DNA from 2 places in the Streptomyces sp. NPDC026206 genome. Region 2 is predicted to be linked to the other one. Evidence: predicted binding sites of a transcription regulator. Region 2 holds the regulator's gene; the other holds the start of a gene.
What was found. Region 2 encodes HrcA, which represses chaperone genes, less so after heat shock. Its sites were predicted from a motif close to TTNGCACTCNGNNNNNCNGAGTGCNAA; they were not measured.

Region 1 (8,747 bases), on a different contig from region 2:
TCATGGGTCTGCAGCCCACCGGCCGGACGGCCACCATGGACGGCGTGACGATCCACCGCTTCGTGGACGGGAGGATCGCGGAGGGTTGGTGGATCTACGACATGCTGGGGCTGCTGCGACAGCTGGGCGCGGCGGGCCCGTAGGAGTGCCGGGCTCGCAGGAGCCCTGGGTTCGTGGAGCCCTGGGTTCGTGGAGCCCTGGGTTCGTGGAGCACGAACGGCCCGGCCCGGCCCCCCTCTCGGGGAGACCGGGCCGGGCCGCTGTACGAGGTGCGTCAGTGCGAGTGGCCGTGACCGTGGCCGTGACCGGCCTCGGCGGACTCCTCTTCCTTCTTCTCGACGACCAGGGTCTCGGTCGTGAGCAGCAGGGAGGCGATGGAGGCGGCGTTCTCCAGGGCGGAGCGGGTGACCTTGACCGGGTCGATGACGCCGGCCTTCATCAGGTCGCCGTACTCGCCGGTCGCGGCGTTGAAGCCCTGGCCCTTGTCGAGCTCGGCGACCTTCGAGGTGATGACGTAGCCCTCGAGGCCCGCGTTCTCGGCGATCCAGCGCAGCGGCTCGACGACGGCGCGGCGGACGACCGCGACACCGGTGGCCTCGTCGCCGGTCTTGTCCAGGCCGCCCTCCAGCACCTTGGCGGCGTGGACGAGCGCGGAGCCACCACCGGAGACGATGCCCTCCTCGACCGCGGCGCGGGTCGCGGAGATGGCGTCCTCCAGACGGTGCTTCTTCTCCTTGAGCTCGACCTCGGTGGCCGCACCCACGCGGATGACGCAGACGCCACCGGCGAGCTTGGCGAGGCGCTCCTGGAGCTTCTCGCGGTCCCAGTCCGAGTCGGTGGTCTCGATCTCGGCCTTGATCTGGTTGACGCGGCCGACGACGTCCTCGTGGTTGCCGCCACCGTCGACGACCGTGGTGTCGTCCTTGGTGATGGTCACGCGGCGGGCGGAGCCCAGCACGTCCAGACCGGCCTGGTCGAGCTTGAGGCCGACCTCCTCGGCGATGACGGTGGCACCGGTGAGGGTGGCCATGTCGCCCAGCATCGCCTTGCGGCGGTCGCCGAAGCCCGGGGCCTTGACGGCCACGGCGTTGAACGTGCCGCGGATCTTGTTGACGACGAGGGTGGAGAGCGCCTCGCCCTCGACGTCCTCGGCGATGATCAGCAGCGGCTTGGAGGCACCGCCCTGGATGATCTTCTCGAGCAGGGGCAGCAGGTCCTGGATCGAGGCGATCTTGCCCTGGTGGATCAGGATGTACGGGTCGTCGAGGACGGCCTCCATACGCTCCTGGTCGGTGACCATGTACGGCGAGAGGTAACCCTTGTCGAAGGCCATGCCCTCGGTGAAGTCGAGCTCCAGGCCGAAGGTGTTGGACTCCTCGACGGTGATGACACCGTCCTTGCCGACCTTGTCCATCGCCTCGGCGATGAGCTCGCCGACCTGCTTGTCCTGCGCGGAGAGCGCGGCCACAGCGGCGATGTCGGACTTGGAGTCGATCGGACGCGAGGTCGCGAGCAGCTCCTCGGAGACGGCCTTGACGGCGGCGTCGATGCCCTTCTTCAGGGCGGCCGGGGAAGCGCCGGCGGCGACGTTGCGCAGACCCTCGCGGACCAGCGCCTGGGCCAGCACGGTCGCGGTGGTGGTGCCGTCACCCGCGATGTCGTTGGTCTTGGTCGCCACCTCCTTGACGAGCTGGGCGCCCAGGTTCTCGTACGGGTCGTCGAGCTCGACCTCACGCGCGATGGTCACACCGTCGTTGGTGATGGTGGGGGCGCCGAACTTCTTGTCGATGACGACGTTGCGGCCCTTGGGACCGATCGTCACCTTCACGGTGTCGGCAAGCTTGTTGACGCCGCGCTCAAGGGCGCGACGGGCGTCCTCGTCGAACTTCAGGGTCTTCGCCATGGGTTACGTATCCTTCGCCGTATCTCTCAAACGAACTGCGCCCCCGGTGCCCGGCTAGCAGGCACGGGAACCAGGGGCGCAGATCAAAAGCATTCGAAAGCTCGAAAGCCTCGGGCTCGAAAGCCTTGGGGTGAATTACTTCTCGACGATCGCGAGAACGTCGCGGGCCGAGAGGACGAGGTACTCCTCGCCGTTGTACTTCACCTCGGTGCCGCCGTACTTGCTGTAGAGCACGACGTCACCGACCTGCACGTCGAGCTCGACGCGCTTGCCGTCCTCGACACGGCCCGGGCCCACGGCCAGGACGACGCCCTCCTGGGGCTTCTCCTTGGCGGTGTCCGGGATGACCAGGCCGGAGGCCGTGGTCTGCTCGGCGTCGAGCGGCTGGACCACAATGCGGTCCTCGAGCGGCTTGATGGCAACCTTGGAGCTGGCGGTCGTCACGATCCGACCTCCCCCTTCGGAGATCCGGGGTTAACTGTCTGAGGGTGGCGACCTGGTGGATCCGTCGTCGCGGGTGCCGGATCCGCCCGTCGCCTTGTCTGGCACTCGCCGGTGGAGAGTGCCAACGGAGCCGAGACTATGACGCGGTTAGCACTCGGTCAAGCGGAGTGCCAATTCATCGCGCGGCGAGCTTTGGCTACCCGCTGTGCCGGGGACGTACTCCTGGGACTTCACCCCGGGCGCCGGACCACGGCTCCGCGCGGCGTCCTCGAACCCCCGGCTCCCGTCGTGAGCCGCCCCCGGACCGGCTGGGCGGAGCTACAGGTAGTCCTCCAGACGAGCCACCGTGTAGCCCTGCCGCTGGATGCTGCGCAGCATGTTGGTGACCATCCGCGTCATCGAGGTGCCCTTGAGCTCCTGCGGGCCGCGGAAGTGCGCCAGGACGATGTCGCCGGGGCGCAGCTTGTCGCTCTGCGCGTAGCGCATGTCGTTGATCTGCATCGTGACCTCCCAGAGCACGAGCGCCCGCACCCCGCAGCCGCCCGCGGCGGTGAGCGTGGCGTCGTTGTAGTTGCCGTAGGGCGGCCGGAAGAGCGCCGGGCGGGTGCCGAGACGCTTCTCCAGGGCGTCCTGCTGCCCGCATATCTCGCGCCGCTGGGCGTCGGCGGAGAGGGTGCGCAGGTCGGGGTGGGTGAGGGTGTGGTTGTCGACGCCGTTGCCGAGGGCGCGCAGCTGGTCGAAGTAGCCGTAGCCGCTGCCCGCCCGGGAGATGCTGTCCGTCAGGAACATGGTGAACGGCAGCTTCAGGTCCTTGGCCATCTTCAGGAATTCGGGGTCCTTCTCCGCCCCGTCGTCGAACGTCACGAAGACGACCTTGTCCTGGGTGGGTATCCGCCGCACCGTCCGCGGGGTACCGCCCGGCCTCACGTCCTGGAGCAACTTGGTGGCGGGCGGGGCCGGCGGGGCGGCGAGCGGCTTGTCCAGCCCCCAGCGGCGGTACGCGTCGTCGGGCGCCGCGGGTGTCGTGGACGCGGCCGGAGCGGACGAACCCGCCGCGTGCGGCTTCTTGTCGCGGGCGGAGGAGGAGCCGGAGCACCCGGAGAGAAGACCGGTCAGCAGCAGGGCGGCGGAGGCGAGGGCGGCGGCGCGAAGGCGGCGGCCGGAAACAGACGGGCTCACGCGAACGATTCTTGTGCATGCGTTCGACGCGTCCGCGGGGGGCGGGCGGCGCCCGGGCGGGCCTCAGGGCGACGGTAGAGCTGCGACAGCCGCCGCCCACGGGTACGACTCCACGCTGTCGCCCTGCTCGGGCTCGTAGCCGTCCTTGCCCAACAGCACCCTCACGCCCGCGTCCCGCAGGAACGCCACACTGCGGGCGAAGACGGGGTGCGCCGCCTGAGCGGCGCCCAGATGGGGGAGGGCCACGAGGGGCAGGCCGAGGCCGATCGCCTCGGTGATCAGGCCGAGCGCCAGGGTGTCGGAGATGCCGGCGGCCCACTTGTTGACCGTGTTGAAGGTGGCGGGCGCGACCAGGATCGCGTCGGGCGGCGGCAGCACGTCGGGCTCCCCGGGGAGCTTGTACTGATGCCGCACGGGGTGACCGGTCAGCGCGGCGAGGGCGGGGACCTCTGTTTCCAGCCACCGGTGGGCGTACGGGGTGAGGACCAGGCACACGTCCCACCCGGCGGCCCGGGCGGCGCGGACTCCGTCGGCGGCCCGGACGGCCGGCGCCGCGGCGCAGCAGACCAGGTAGAGGGTGCGCTTCGTGGTCGTCGTCACCAGGGCAGTCCACCGCGTGCGGCACCGGCCCGCAAGAGAGAATGAGACACGTGCCAGCACCGATCTCCCCCACCGACGCCTTCACCGCCCTCCTCACCGACGAGGGCCGCGCCCTCCTCGACGGACTGCGCGACTACGACCCCTCCCAGGAGCTCGCCACGGCGACCCGGCTGCGCCGCGAGCACCCGGCGGACCTGGTGTCGGCGGCCCTCGGGCAGGCACGCCTGAGGCAGCGCGCGGTGGCGAAGTTCGGTGCGGAGGACGCGTACCGGATGTTCTTCACGCCGCACGGCGTGGAACAGGCAACGCGCGCCTCCGTCGCGCTCCACCGCGCCCGGCGCTTCTCCGCGCTCGGCGTGCGCCGCCTCGCGGATCTCTGCTGCGGCAACGGCGGCGACGCGATTGCCCTGGCCCGGGCCGGCATCTCGGTGCTGGCCGTCGACCGTGACCCGCTGACCTGCGAGGTCGCCCGCGCCAACGCCGAGGCGCTGGGCCTGGCCGACCTCATCGAGGTGCGGTGCGCCGACGTCGCGGAGGTCGACGCCTCCTCGTACGACGCCCTCTTCGTGGACCCGGCGAGGCGCGGCGGCCGGGGCCGCATCTTCGACCCGGAGGCGTACTCCCCGCCCCTGTCGTGGGCCGTCCAGGCGGCTCGTTCCGCCCCCCGCGCCGCACTCAAAATCGCGCCGGGCGTGCCGCACGAGGCGATCCCCGACGACGCCGAGGCGGAGTGGATCTCGGACGGGGGCGATGTGAAGGAGGCCGTGCTGTGGTTCGGCACGCAGCCGGGTACGCGGCGGGCGACGCTGCTGCCGGGCGGTGCGTCCCTGGTCGGGCGGGGACTGCCGGACCCGGCCGTACGGCCCGTGGGCCGCTATCTCTACGAGCCGGACGGCGCCGTGATCCGCGCGCACCTGGTGGCGGAGGTCGCGGAGGAGCTCGACGGCGGGCTGATCGACGAGACGATCGCGTACGTGACGAGCGACGAGCTGCGGGGGACGGCTTACGCGGCGGCGTACGAGGTCACGGACGTGCTGCCGTTCAACCTGAAGCGGCTGAAGGCGATCGTGCGGGAGCGCGGGATCGGCGTCGCCGTCATCAAGAAGCGGGGGTCGGCGGTGGAGCCGGAGGAGCTGCGCAGGAAGCTGAAGCTGGGCGGCCCGAACTCCTGCGTCATCGTGCTGACGCGCGTGGCGGGCGCGCCGACGATGCTGCTGGGGCAGCCGGTGACGCAGGGCTAGACCGTTCTTTGCCCGGTGTGCGGCCAGCGGTTCGATCTACTGCGGACATCCCCGCCATGCTCTGTTCTGGTGACCTACGCGGCATGAACGTATCCGCGCCCGGGCACGACCGTTGCGCTGGGCGTGAGGACGCACCGCACGGGCTCTGCTCTCGCCCTGTTCATCGGCTTGCTCACCGGCATCGCGCTGCCCGCGGCGCCGGCATGGGCCGGCGGCCTCGGCGCCGGCATCCTCTCCCCAGCCGTCGACAACGGCTGCGCCAACCACGACTGGCGATCCACCGCCCGCGGTGGCACGACCACCGCCGCCGGAGCCGCTGGAGGCGACCGGGTGGCGGTCCCTGTTGCCGGCCCCCTCAACCAGTGCGGCGGCGCCGACGTCCCGGTCTCCCTCGACCAGCTCTTGAAAAAGTCGATCGACATCCAAGGGGGGCAGGCCACCATCGGCGAGCTGATGAATGCTGCCGCTGCCACCAATCGCGTCACCTTTGACCCCGCGGCGTTTGAGTAAGTCGCTGCCGGGGCCGGTAACGGCGTCAGTCGCCCCGCCAGATGTTGTCGAAGGCCGACTGCTCGATGGCTCGCCGTTGCCGGAGGAGCTCCAGCTCCATCACCGCGCCATTGACCGCGGCGAGCACGGTGTCCACCGCGTCGTCGGCCACGCCCGGAGCGGCGGCCTCCGCGTTCCCCTCGTCGCGGATCCCGACGGCCGTCACGAGGGCGGTCAGGGCGGGCTTGCCGGTCTGCCGGAGCTCCCCCGCCAGTCGGCGCCCGGACGCATCGGTCAGCACTGGCCGACCGGGCCGGAAAGTCATCCAGCTGCGACGCTGCCGCCTGACGTGCCCGTCCGCCTCAAGAGCGGCCACGTAGGCCGAGGCCAGGTCGCGTCCCCTGCGCCACAGCCAGTCGTCGACCGACTCGTACGGTGCTTCCCGGACGAGGGCGGCCACGGCCTGGTCCAGCAGGCGGTCAGCCGTCTCCGTCCGGTGGCCGGGCACGATCCGATCGCCCTGATCACCGCCCAGCGTGACGGCCCCGGCGGCCAGCAGATCGATCAGCTCGGCGCCCGCCAGCGCCAGCGAGATCTCACCTCGCTCGACGGGGTGGCCGGGCGCCTCGTCCATGACGGTGATCACCAAGTCCCGGGGTGTGGTCATGGAAACGCTCCAGGGGTAGCCGATCAGTCCGCGAACTTTTTGAGCTGCTCGGTTTCCAGCGTGAACCCGACCGGGGCGGGGAGCTCGACCGGCATGCCGTACGGCCGTGACGTCAGGCTGCGGTAGCTGCCGTCCTTCGGTTCGGAGTGGACCGTGGCCGTGCAGTCTTCGGGGTCGATGAGGAGGTAGACCGGGATCTCCGCTGCCGCGTAGGCGTCGCGCTTCTTCAGGCACAGCTTCTGGAGCCACCTGATGATCTCGTCGTGATCCCCGTCCGGCACCGGCTTGACCTCGATCTTTCCATTGATCAACTCCAGGCGCACGGTGTCGGGGGTCATGGCGTCGCCTCCTTGCCCCCATCGTGCCCCGACATCGGGTGGTGCGTCATGCACCGCGGTCATGCGTGATTCCTTTCGGGTTCGCGGTTGATCGCCCGGAGGAGGGCCGCCTTTGCGTGCACCTCCTCCGGCGAGAGGGCCGCCGGTGCGGCGACCGTATGTGGTTCGCCCCGGCAGTCGCGGCAGAGGCCACCGGGGAGCGCCTCCGGGCGGCCGGGGGCGGCGCAGACGGTGCACTCGACGAGCCGGAGCGTCGGGGCCGCCGCGTCCGGCCGCTGCTCGGGAGGCAGCTTGTCGACGAGTCGACGGCGGGCCAGCGCCGCCGCATGATGCACGGGCGACGGCAGCCCGTCTGTGAGGGCCCGTACGACATGGCCCTCTCCGGCGCCCCGTTCCAGCCATGCCGCTGCCAGCGGTTCCAGGTCGACGCAGTCGGCGTGCGACAACGTCATGCGGGGGTCCGTGCGGCCGACGGTGGCCAGCACCGCGTACGCGCGTGAACGGCGCGCGGGCGCCGTCGGCTCGGGGACCTCACCCGTGAGGACGGACGTCCACCAGGCGTCGCCCCGCGCGGTGCGCGAGAAGTAAGAGCGCGTCACCCAGTGATAGGCGCCGTCGTCACCCTTGAGGTGTTCCTTTACCCGGCGCAGGTGCCCGGCTTCGGAGAGCCGTCGCAGGGCGGTACGACAGGCGGCCTGGCCGTATGCGGGGAGCTGGGCTGCCAGCGTTTTCGCGTCCATGGCCGCGCCCTCGGGCAGGCGGTCGACGAACACGGCGATCTGCGCCTCGCGGGGCGGGAGGTGTGCGAAGTCGGTGGCGGTGCGCGGGGATTGGTCCGGCGCGCTCTTCTTGCCGTAGCCCGACTTGGCCATCGGGTACGCGTGCGGGGCGCGCGCGGCGGCGCTAGGGTTGGCGTCAGCCATGGATCGACTCTCATTCGATCTTGATGGTCAGACCCCGGCTTGGTGCTGCTAACACCGACCGGGGTCGTCTATTGTTCCGGACGCTAGAGGATCGCGACGATGCGTCGCAACCGGATCACGGAAAGTGAACTGCGCGTGGTATACGCGTGGTTGGGGAGGGTGGGTGGGTTGAACCCACCGCCCATTCCTTACAAAGAGGGCTCGGAGCCCGGAGCTCAAGCCCCGGCATCAAAGAGCTCCGCTCCGCTGCGCTGCGCGGACATGAAGTGTCTCTGCGCCGCAGCGCGGCTTGGGCGGGGAGGGCCCCGGGGCTCCGCCCCTTGAGCCCGCCCGCTGCGCGGACTTGCCGTGCACATCCGGCACGGCAGTGTTCCCCCGATACCCGGGCCGCACGCCGCGCACCACTCCCGCTCCGGGCTCGCCCAGCAAGGCCGCGCCAGCGGGCGGCCTCCGGGGGCGGAGCCCCTGGTGCCTCCGCCCCCAAGCCGCGCAGCGGCGCAGCGCACACTCGCCACCGCGAAGCGAAGCGGAGCGACCCCCTGCGCTCAGCCCCCGACGGCGAGGGCAGCGACGAACGTCGCCCAGGAGGGCGCTGGGAAGGCCAGTTCCGGCCCGGGTATTCGCTTCGAGTCCCGGACCCGTACCTCCCGGGGCCCGGGGCTCACCTCGATGCAGTTGTCGGCGTGCTGATTGCTGTAGCTGGACTTAAACCACGAACTCATGCTGCTCACAGCTCCTCCAGCAGCTTGGCGATGAACCGAGCGGAATCATCTGGGCTGAGGGCCACTTGATAGATCAGCGAGAGAGCATGACCGATGTCGCTGACCCTTTCAGACTCGGTCACGAGCACCCCCGCGAAGCTGCCCTCCTGGTAGGCAATCCGCTCATTGCCGGGCAACTCCATCATGACGACTGAACCGTTGAGCCCCAGTTGATGCGCTCCACTCGGCATGACCTGGATCT
Region 2 (8,747 bases):
GACCGGGGGCTCCGCCCCCGGACCCCCGGTCCTCCGCGCAGCAATCCAGCCCGTCCCGGCGCAACAATCCAGCCCGTCCGGCGTTTGAGGACAGGAAACGGTGAAAGGGCGGGGCGGGGAGAAAACCCACCCGGTCACCCCACCGGCACCGTCACGAAGTCGATCAGCTCCTCCACTCGCCCCAGAAGCTGCGGCTCCAGGTCCTTGTAGCTCCGCACGCCCGACAGGATCCGCTGCCAAGCGGCCCCCGTGTTCTCCGGCCACCCCAGCGCCCGGCACACCCCCGTCTTCCAGTCCTGCCCCCGCGGCACCCGAGGCCAGGCAGGGATGCCGACGGAGGACGGCTTCACGGCCTCCCACACGTCCACATACGGGTGGCCCACGACAAGGGTGTGCGGATCCGTCACCCCGGCCGCGATGCGTGACTCCTTCGTCCCCGGGACGAGGTGGTCCACCAGCACTCCCAGCCGCGCGTCCGGACCGGGGGCGAAGGACGAGACGATGGCCGGCAGGTCGTCGATGCCCTCCAGGTACTCCACGACGACGCCCTCGATGCGCAGGTCGTCACCCCACACGCGCTCCACGAGCTCCGCGTCGTGGCGCCCCTCGACATAGATGCGCCCGGCGCGTGCCACGCGTGCCCGCGCGCCCGGTACGGCGATGGACCCGGAGGCTGTGCGTGCGGGGCCCTGCGGGGCGTGGGGGGTGGCTGACGGGCGTACGAGGGTGACGACGCGCCCCTCAAGGAGGAAGCCGCGGGGCTCCATGGGGAAGACGCGGTGCTTGCCGAAGCGGTCCTCAAGGGTGACCGTGGGGCCCTGGGCCGTCTTCTCGCAGCGGATCACGGCGCCGCAGAAGCCCGTCGTGACCTCCTCCACCACGAGATCCGCTGCGGCCGGCACCTCGGGCGCGGGCGTGCTCCGCTTCCACGGGGGCGTCAGGTCGGGACCGTACTGTCTGCTGCTGCGCATGCGGGCAATTGTGGATCACGAGGGCGGCTCACGACACGCCGAAGCGCCCCGCCAGCACGTCGCGTTGCCCGCGCACGAAGCCGGCATCCACCACGGCGCCGTGCCCCGGCACGTACACCGCGTCGTCGCCCCCCAGCGCGAGCAGCCGGTCCAGCGCCGCCGGCCAGGCGTGCGGCAGGGCGTCCGGTCCGGCCTGCGGTTCGCCGGACTCCTCGACCAGGTCGCCGCAGAAGACGACCTCGGTCCTGCCGTCCACCAGCACCGCGAGATCGTGCGCCGTGTGGCCCGGTCCGACGTTGGCGAGCAGCACCCGCCGCCCGTCGCCCAGGTCGACCGTCAGCTCGCCGGAGACCGGGTGGTGGGGCGGTACGAGCAGCTCCACGGCCTCGGCGGCGACGTCGGGGTCCACTCCGTGCCGCACCGCGTCCGCGCGCAGCTCGTCGCGCTCGCGCAGCAGCAGCTCGGCGGCGCCCACCGCCCCGTAGACCTGCACGCCGGCGAAGGCGGCAGTGCCCAGCACATGATCGAAATGGGGGTGGGTCAGTGCGATGTGCGTCACGGGCAGCCCGAAGAGTTCCTGCACCTCGCGCCGGATCTCCACCCCCTCGTGCAGGGAGGACCCCGTGTCGACGACGAGTACGCCCGTACCGCCCGCGATGGCGCCCACCGTCGCGTCCCAGCCCGGCAGCCTGCGGCGTACGACACCCGGCGCGAGCTGCTCCCAGTGCGCCCCCGCAGCGCGGGAATCCCCGTGAATCTCCATACCGTGACGCTAGCCGCAGAGCGGTACCGTTGCCTGCCCGGAGCCTCGCGCCGGGGACGGCCCTTGCCCTGGCCGTGGGGCCCGGCCGTACACTGGCTGGAGGGTTCTGGCACTCGTGACCTTTGAGTGCCAAGGGCGAAGGCCCTGCGGAACCCCGCAGGACCGTAGAGACGGCTGGATCACTGGACTGGAGGTGCGCGCGATGCTGAGCGAACGCAGGCTCGAGGTATTGCGCGCCATCGTTCAGGACTACGTGGGCACCGAGGAGCCCGTCGGCTCCAAGGCCCTCACCGAGCGGCACCGGCTGGGCGTCTCCCCGGCCACCGTGCGCAACGACATGGCCGCGCTGGAGGACGAGGGCTTCATCGCCCAGCCCCACACGAGCGCCGGCCGCATCCCGACCGACAAGGGTTACCGCCTCTTCGTCGACAAACTGGCGGGCGTCAAGCCCCTGTCGTCGCCGGAGCGGCGAGCCATCCAGAACTTCATGGACGGCGCCGTCGACCTGGACGATGTGGTGGCCCGCACGGTGCGGCTGCTGGCGCAGCTGACCCGTCAGGTCGCGGTGGTGCAGTACCCCTCACTGACCCGTTCGACCGTGCGCCACGTGGAGCTGCTCGCGCTGGCTCCGGCCCGCCTGATGCTCGTGCTGATCACGGACACCGGCCGGGTCGAGCAGCGCATGGTCGACTGCCCCGCGCCGTTCGGCGAGACCTCGCTGGCGGACCTGCGGGCGCGGCTGAACAGCCGGGTCGTGGGGCGGCGTTTCACGGATGTGCCGCAGTTGGTGCAGGACCTCCCCGACTCCTTCGAGCAGGACGACCGAGGAACCGTTTCCACGGTCCTCGCCACCCTGATGGAGACGCTGGTGGAGGAGACCGAGGAGCGGCTGATGATCGGCGGCACCGCCAATCTCACTCGTTTCGGTCATGACTTCCCGCTGACGATCCGGCCCGTGCTGGAGGCGTTGGAGGAGCAGGTCGTGCTGCTCAAGCTGCTCGGTGAGACCCAGGACTCGGGAGTGACCGTGCGCATCGGTCATGAGAACGCCCACGAGGGCCTGAGTTCCACATCGGTCGTCGCCGTCGGCTACGGTTCGGGCGACGAGGCCGTCGCCAAACTCGGCGTGGTCGGACCGACCCGCATGGACTACCCCGGAACGATGGGAGCGGTACGCGCAGTGGCACGTTACGTCGGACAGATCCTGGCGGAGTCGTAAGTGGCCACGGACTACTACGCGGTCCTCGGCGTACGGCGCGACGCCTCGCAGGACGAGATCAAGAAGGCCTTCCGCCGTCTCGCGCGCGAGCTGCACCCGGACGTCAATCCGGACCCGAAGACGCAGGAGCGGTTCAAGGAGATCAACGCCGCTTACGAGGTGCTCTCCGACCCCCAGAAGAAGCAGGTCTACGACCTCGGCGGCGACCCCCTGTCCTCCTCGGGCGGCGCGGGTGCGGGCGCCGGCGGCTTCGGCGCCGGCTTCGGCAACTTCTCCGACATCATGGACGCCTTCTTCGGCCAGGCCTCGCAGCGCGGTCCGCGCTCGCGCACGCGCCGCGGCCAGGACGCCATGATCCGGCTCGAAGTCTCCCTGAGCGAGGCGGCCTTCGGCACGACCAAGGAAATCCAGGTCGACACGGCCACCGTCTGCACGACGTGCAGCGGCGAGGGCGCGGCCCCCGGCACGTCCGCGCAGACCTGTGACATGTGCCGCGGCCGTGGCGAGGTCTCGCAGGTCACCCGGTCCTTCCTGGGTCAGGTCATGACCTCCCGCCCCTGCCCGCAGTGCCAGGGCTTCGGCACCGTGGTGCCGACCCCGTGCCCGGAGTGCGCCGGCGACGGCCGCGTACGGTCGCGGCGGACCCTGACCGTCAAGATCCCCGCCGGTGTCGACAACGGCACCCGCATCCAGCTCGCGGGCGAGGGCGAGGTCGGCCCCGGCGGCGGCCCCGCCGGCGACCTCTACGTGGAGATCCACGAGACCCCGCACCAGGTCTTCCAGCGCCGCGGCGACGACCTGCACTGCACGGTCACCATCCCGATGACGGCCGCAGCGCTCGGCACGAAGGTGCCGCTGGAGACGCTGGACGGCGTCGAGGAGATCGACATCCGGCCGGGCACGCAGTCCGGCCAGTCGGTCCCGCTGCACCAGCGCGGCGTCACCCACCTGCGCGGCGGCGGCCGTGGCGACCTCATCGTGCACGTCGAGGTGACCACGCCGGCCAAGCTGGACCCGCAGCAGGAGGAACTGCTGCGCCAGCTGGCGAAGCTGCGCGGCGAGGAGCGCCCGCTGGGTGAGTTCAAGCCGGGGCAGCAGGGGCTGTTCTCGCGGTTGAAGGACGCGTTCAACGGGCGGTAGGCGCCTGGCCGGCGGCCCGGAATTCCCCGGGCCGCCCGGCGTTCGGGCACGTGTGTCCCGGCGGACCGGTGGCCCGGTGCGCTTGTGACACGATGTGGTCATGGCTCCGTTCACCGGACTGTTCGAGCACCCGATCGTGCAGGCACCCATGGCGGGCGGCGGCTCCTGCCCGTCGCTGGCCGCGGCCGTCTCCGAGGCCGGAGGCCTGGGCTTCCTCGCCGCCGGGTACAAGACCCCGGCGGCCATGTACGAGGAGATCAAGCAGCTCCGTGCCCGTACGGCCCGGCCCTTCGGCGTGAACCTCTTCATGCCGCAGCCGCCCGCCGCCGACCCGGCCGCGGTCGAGGTCTACGCCGAGCAGCTCGCGGGCGAGGCCACCTGGTACCGGACCCCGCTGGGGGAGACGGACCAGCGGTGCGACGACGCGTACGACGCCAAGCTGGCCATCCTCCTCGACGATCCGGTGCCGGTCGTCTCCTTCACTTTCGGGTGCCCCGCCCGTACGGCGGTGGCCGCCCTGGCCAGGGCGGGGACGGTGACGGTCGTGACCGTGACGTCCGCCGCCGAGGCACAGGCCGCGGCGGAGGCGGGCGTGGACGCGGTCTGCGTGCAGGGCGTGGAGGCAGGCGGTCACCAGGGCACGTACCGCGACGATCCGCGCGCGGACGGCGCGGGCGTGGGCCTGCTGTCGCTGCTGGCCGAGGTCCGCGAGAGCGTACGGGTGCCGCTCGTCGCGGCGGGCGGGCTGATGCGCGGCGCCCAGATAGCCGCCGTCCTCGCCGCGGGCGCCTGCGCCGCACAGCTCGGTACGGCCTTCCTGCCCTGTCCGGAGTCCGGCGCGCACGCCCTGCACAAGCGGGCCCTGACCGACCCCCGCTACGTACGCACCGAACTGACCCGGGCTTTCACCGGGCGCCCGGCCAGGGGCCTGGTGAACCGTTTCATCAGAGAGCACGGCCCGTACGCCCCGGCCGCGTATCCCCAGATCCACCACCTGACCTCCGGCCTGCGCAAGGCGGCCGCCGCGGCGGGCGACCCGCAGGCCATGGCCCTGTGGGCCGGCCAGGGCCACCGCCTGGCGCGGGAACTGCCGGCGGCCGGGCTGGTGGCGCTGCTGGCCGCCGAACTGCACGCGGCACGCGGGTCCTTGAGCCACTGAAACACCGGGCTGGTCCGGTAGCCGCCGGGCCGCCGAGTCACTGAAGCGAGAGAGCGAGTACGTCATGACAGCGCCGGTCTTCCTGGTCGAGGAGGGCGCCCTCACGGGCGTCTTCCCCGGCACCGTCTTCCCCCTGGACGGACCCGAGGGCCGGCACGCCGTCTCGGTGCGCCGGCTGCGCGTGGGCGAGGAGATCGTCCTGGCGGACGGCGAGGGCACGGGAGTCCACGGCACCGTGACCGCCGTCGAGGGCAAGGACCACCTCGACGTCACGGTCACCTCCGTGCGCTCCGAGCCCGTCCCGCAGCCCCGCATCACGGTCGTGCAGGCCCTGCCGAAGGGCGACCGCGGCGAGCTCGCCGTCGAGACGATGACCGAGACCGGCGTGGACGCCGTCGTGCCCTGGGCGGCCTCCCGCTGCGTCACCCAGTGGAAGGGCGACCGCGGCCTGAAGTCCCTGGGCAAGTGGCGCGCGACCGCCCGCGAAGCGGGCAAGCAGTCCCGCCGCCTCCGCTTCCCGTCCGTGGCGGACCTCATGACGACCAGGCAGGTCGCGGACCTGCTGGCGGACGCCGCGTTCGCCGCGGTCCTGCACGAGGAGGGCAGCACGCCCCTGGCCACGGCCGCGCTGCCGCCCACGGGCGACATCGTCCTGGTGGTGGGCCCCGAGGGCGGCGTCTCGCCGGAGGAGCTCGCCGCCTTCGCGGAGGCGGGCGCCCACCCGTACCGCCTGGGCCCGAGCGTCCTGCGCACCTCCACGGCGGGCACGGCCGCAGCCGCCCTGCTGCTGGGACGCACGGGCCGCTGGGGCTGAACGCGTGGTCGAGCTGGGGCCGACGGACCTGGAGCCGTGGCGGTCTTCGCCGACGACCAGTTGCGGCGCAGACTGACCGGCTTGCGCCGGCGGTACCCGCAGAGTTGCCGGTCCGCGTGCTGCGCGATCAGCCATGCGCTCCGCGCGGCGGCCTCGCCGACCAGGCCGGCGGTCGGCCAGCCGTGTTCGTCCATGATCTGCTTGAGCCGGTCACCGTGGCAGGTGGTGAGGCGCCGCCATGTCAACCGGTCTTCAGGGTCCGCACTGTTGGCGCCCGACGACGTACGCTGGTCCGAAGATCGTCCGGAAGGGCGGTGACAGGGGCGGCTCTGTGCGGCGATACTGGATCTACGCCCAGGAGGACCGGACAGGTATGGACGCCGAAACCGTCGTAGCGATATGCGCTGTTGTGATCGCCGTCGCTTCCCTCGTCGTCTCGGTCTACGAGGCCCGCGCCATGCGGCAGCACAACCGCAACTCCGTCCGCCCGATACTCCAGTTGCACCGGGGCTTTCCCCCGGGCGGCAGAGCAGGGCTACGGCTCATCAACTCCGGGCTCGGACCGGCGGTCGTCGTCGGCACCACGCTCACCGTCGACGGTGAGGCGATCGGTTCATGGAACGAGCCCGATGTCGACAGCTTGCGCGAGCGCCTGGCCGTGCGCCCTTCGGCCGTGACCTTCAATGACCGAGAGGTCGTCGCCAACGGCTATGAGCAGTACCTGCTGAGTGTCACGGGCTACGACCCGCAGAGCCATGCCGAACTCGAAGACCTGATCAATCGGCGGCTCACCCTCGAAATCCGGTACGAGTCCCTGTACGGCGGAGAGGGCTACCGGGTCGTTCTTCTTCCCAGTTGAGATTTCAGTGGCGCCTGCGACATCCCGTTGCGCATACTGCGGCCCATGACTGCCGAGGAGAAGCCCGTCCTGCCCATGGCCGTCGGCGAAAGCGACGCCGGGCTCACCGACCGGCTGGAGCGCGAACTCGACGCCTTCAACGATGCGGCCACCGGTGGCGTCGAGCACGGCGAACTGTCGGTGAAGGTCACCGACGAGGACGGTCAGCTGATCGGCGGCCTGACGGCGTGGACCTGGGGCGGCCTGTGCGGCATCGAACTGCTGTGGGTCCGGGAATCCAGCCGCGGTGACGGCTGGGGTGCGCGTCTGCTGCGGGCCGCCGAGGCGGAGGCGGTGCGGCGCGGGTGCGACCGCGTGACGGTCTCCTCCTACACGTTCCAGGCGCCGGGATTCTACGAGCGCCAGGGGTACGCGGAGGTCGGCCGCGTACCGGGCATGCCGGGTGGGCACGCGGACGTCTACCTGTACAAGGTGTTGGCAGGAGACTCCGGCTCCACCCGTGACCTGCCGGACAGTCCTTAGTAGGGCTTCGTTAGGTTGGTTGCCGGGTGCTTGTCTGGCCAGCATGTTGGTGGGATGGATGCCGGAGAGGTCGCGCAATTCCGGGAGGAGTTGGCCGAGTTCGTTGATGAGATGTTCGTGTCGGTTCCCCGCAGGGACCAGCGCGGGTGGGGTGAGTGTTATCTGCGGGGCCTGATGCTCGAGGGCCGGCGCAAGTCCGTCCAGCCGATGGCCGGGCGGCTGCCGGACGCCAACATGCAGGCGCTGCAGCAGTTCATCAGCCAGTCCCCGTGGGACCACATCCCGGTGCTGGGGGCGATCGCAACGAAGATGACCGGGGTGATCAGCCGCAGGCATGGGTGCTTGACGACCGCAGTGTGGTCGCCAGGCTGAACGCCGCCGACGCGATCGGACTGGTCACGAGCCTGCGTGGACGCCTCCCCACATCCGCGCGAAAAAGGGGGCAAGGCCACCGGTCCCTCGCCGGTCGCCCGAGGGAAGACGGGCGGTAAGTCACCTGATCTGCGACGGAACGGCACCTCGTTCAAGGTCGCCATCCCCGCAGCTGACGTCAACGACGTCACGCAGATCCTGGCCCTGGTCGACGGCATCCTGCCCGTTGCCGGCAAGCCGATCGTCCCGAAATCGACCCGACACCCTGCTCGGCGACAAGGGCTATGAAAGCAACCCCAAACGCCGGGAACTGCGCAAGCACCACATTCTGCCTGTCATTTCCCGCAAGGGCGCCCCTAACATCGAGGGCCTGGGAAGGCTCCGCTACCTCGCCGAGTAGCCTTCAGTCTCCTCCACCAGTTCAAACGCCTCGCCGTCCGCTGGGAACGACGCCTCGACCACGACGTCCTCGTCTCCCGCGCTGCGGCCTCATCTGCTGGAGACGACTCAAGAACCACACATCATGACGCCTTACGAGCTGTTACTTCATGTGGTGAGCAGAGAAAATACGGCCGCCGGTCAGGCAGTGCGTAGGCGCCGCCGGGCGTAGGCGACCGTGACGATGGCGACCAGTGGCCCCCACAGGAGGAGCGGCACGTAGCAGGCATTCATGACCCAGGCGGCCACGCCCTGGGGACCATCGGAGCCGCCCGCGTCGGCGGGCAGGCCGCCCGAGAACATTGGCAACGTGATCGCCGTCGCTGCGAGTGCCCCCAGCACCGCCGGAACGACCGCAGCCCACACCGGGATGCGCCTGCCGCCCAGGAAGGGGATCCAGCGCGGCATCCTCTCGCCCCACGGCCTGACCAGGCCGATCGTCAAGAAAGCGAGCGCCTCGGTGACGAGGGTCAGCAGGGTGATGTACGAG

Region 1: the regulator HrcA is predicted to act here: its motif matches at 2,495-2,521, upstream of groES (co-chaperone GroES).

The regions. Positions count from the first base shown of each region.
Region 1 is NZ_JBEZYL010000004.1:84,195-92,941, reverse strand. It holds gene AB0F13_RS08920 (ester cyclase) at 1-143, shown strand, start outside; gene groL (chaperonin GroEL) at 275-1,903, opposite strand; gene groES (co-chaperone GroES) at 2,039-2,347, opposite strand; gene AB0F13_RS08905 (polysaccharide deacetylase family protein) at 2,666-3,526, opposite strand; gene AB0F13_RS08900 (flavoprotein) at 3,590-4,126, opposite strand; gene AB0F13_RS08895 (methyltransferase domain-containing protein) at 4,177-5,367, shown strand; gene AB0F13_RS08890 (hypothetical protein) at 5,491-5,877, shown strand; gene AB0F13_RS08885 (GPP34 family phosphoprotein) at 5,903-6,523, opposite strand; gene AB0F13_RS08880 (Uma2 family endonuclease) at 6,547-6,861, opposite strand; gene AB0F13_RS08875 (hypothetical protein) at 6,921-7,784, opposite strand; gene AB0F13_RS08870 (DUF397 domain-containing protein) at 8,330-8,506, opposite strand; gene AB0F13_RS08865 (helix-turn-helix transcriptional regulator) at 8,512-8,747, opposite strand, start outside.
Region 2 is NZ_JBEZYL010000014.1:94,727-103,473, forward strand. It holds gene hemW (radical SAM family heme chaperone HemW) at 1-2, shown strand, start outside; gene AB0F13_RS20195 (DUF3097 domain-containing protein) at 135-971, opposite strand; gene AB0F13_RS20200 (MBL fold metallo-hydrolase) at 1,000-1,734, opposite strand; gene hrcA (heat-inducible transcriptional repressor HrcA) at 1,937-2,953, shown strand; gene dnaJ (molecular chaperone DnaJ) at 2,954-4,093, shown strand; gene AB0F13_RS20215 (nitronate monooxygenase) at 4,194-5,252, shown strand; gene AB0F13_RS20220 (16S rRNA (uracil(1498)-N(3))-methyltransferase) at 5,317-6,066, shown strand; partial or broken gene AB0F13_RS20225 (hypothetical protein) at 6,168-6,407, opposite strand; gene AB0F13_RS20230 (hypothetical protein) at 6,440-6,925, shown strand; gene AB0F13_RS20235 (GNAT family N-acetyltransferase) at 6,971-7,447, shown strand; partial or broken gene AB0F13_RS20240 (transposase) at 7,502-7,803, shown strand; gene AB0F13_RS20245 (hypothetical protein) at 7,856-8,107, shown strand; gene AB0F13_RS20250 (hypothetical protein) at 8,399-8,747, opposite strand, start outside.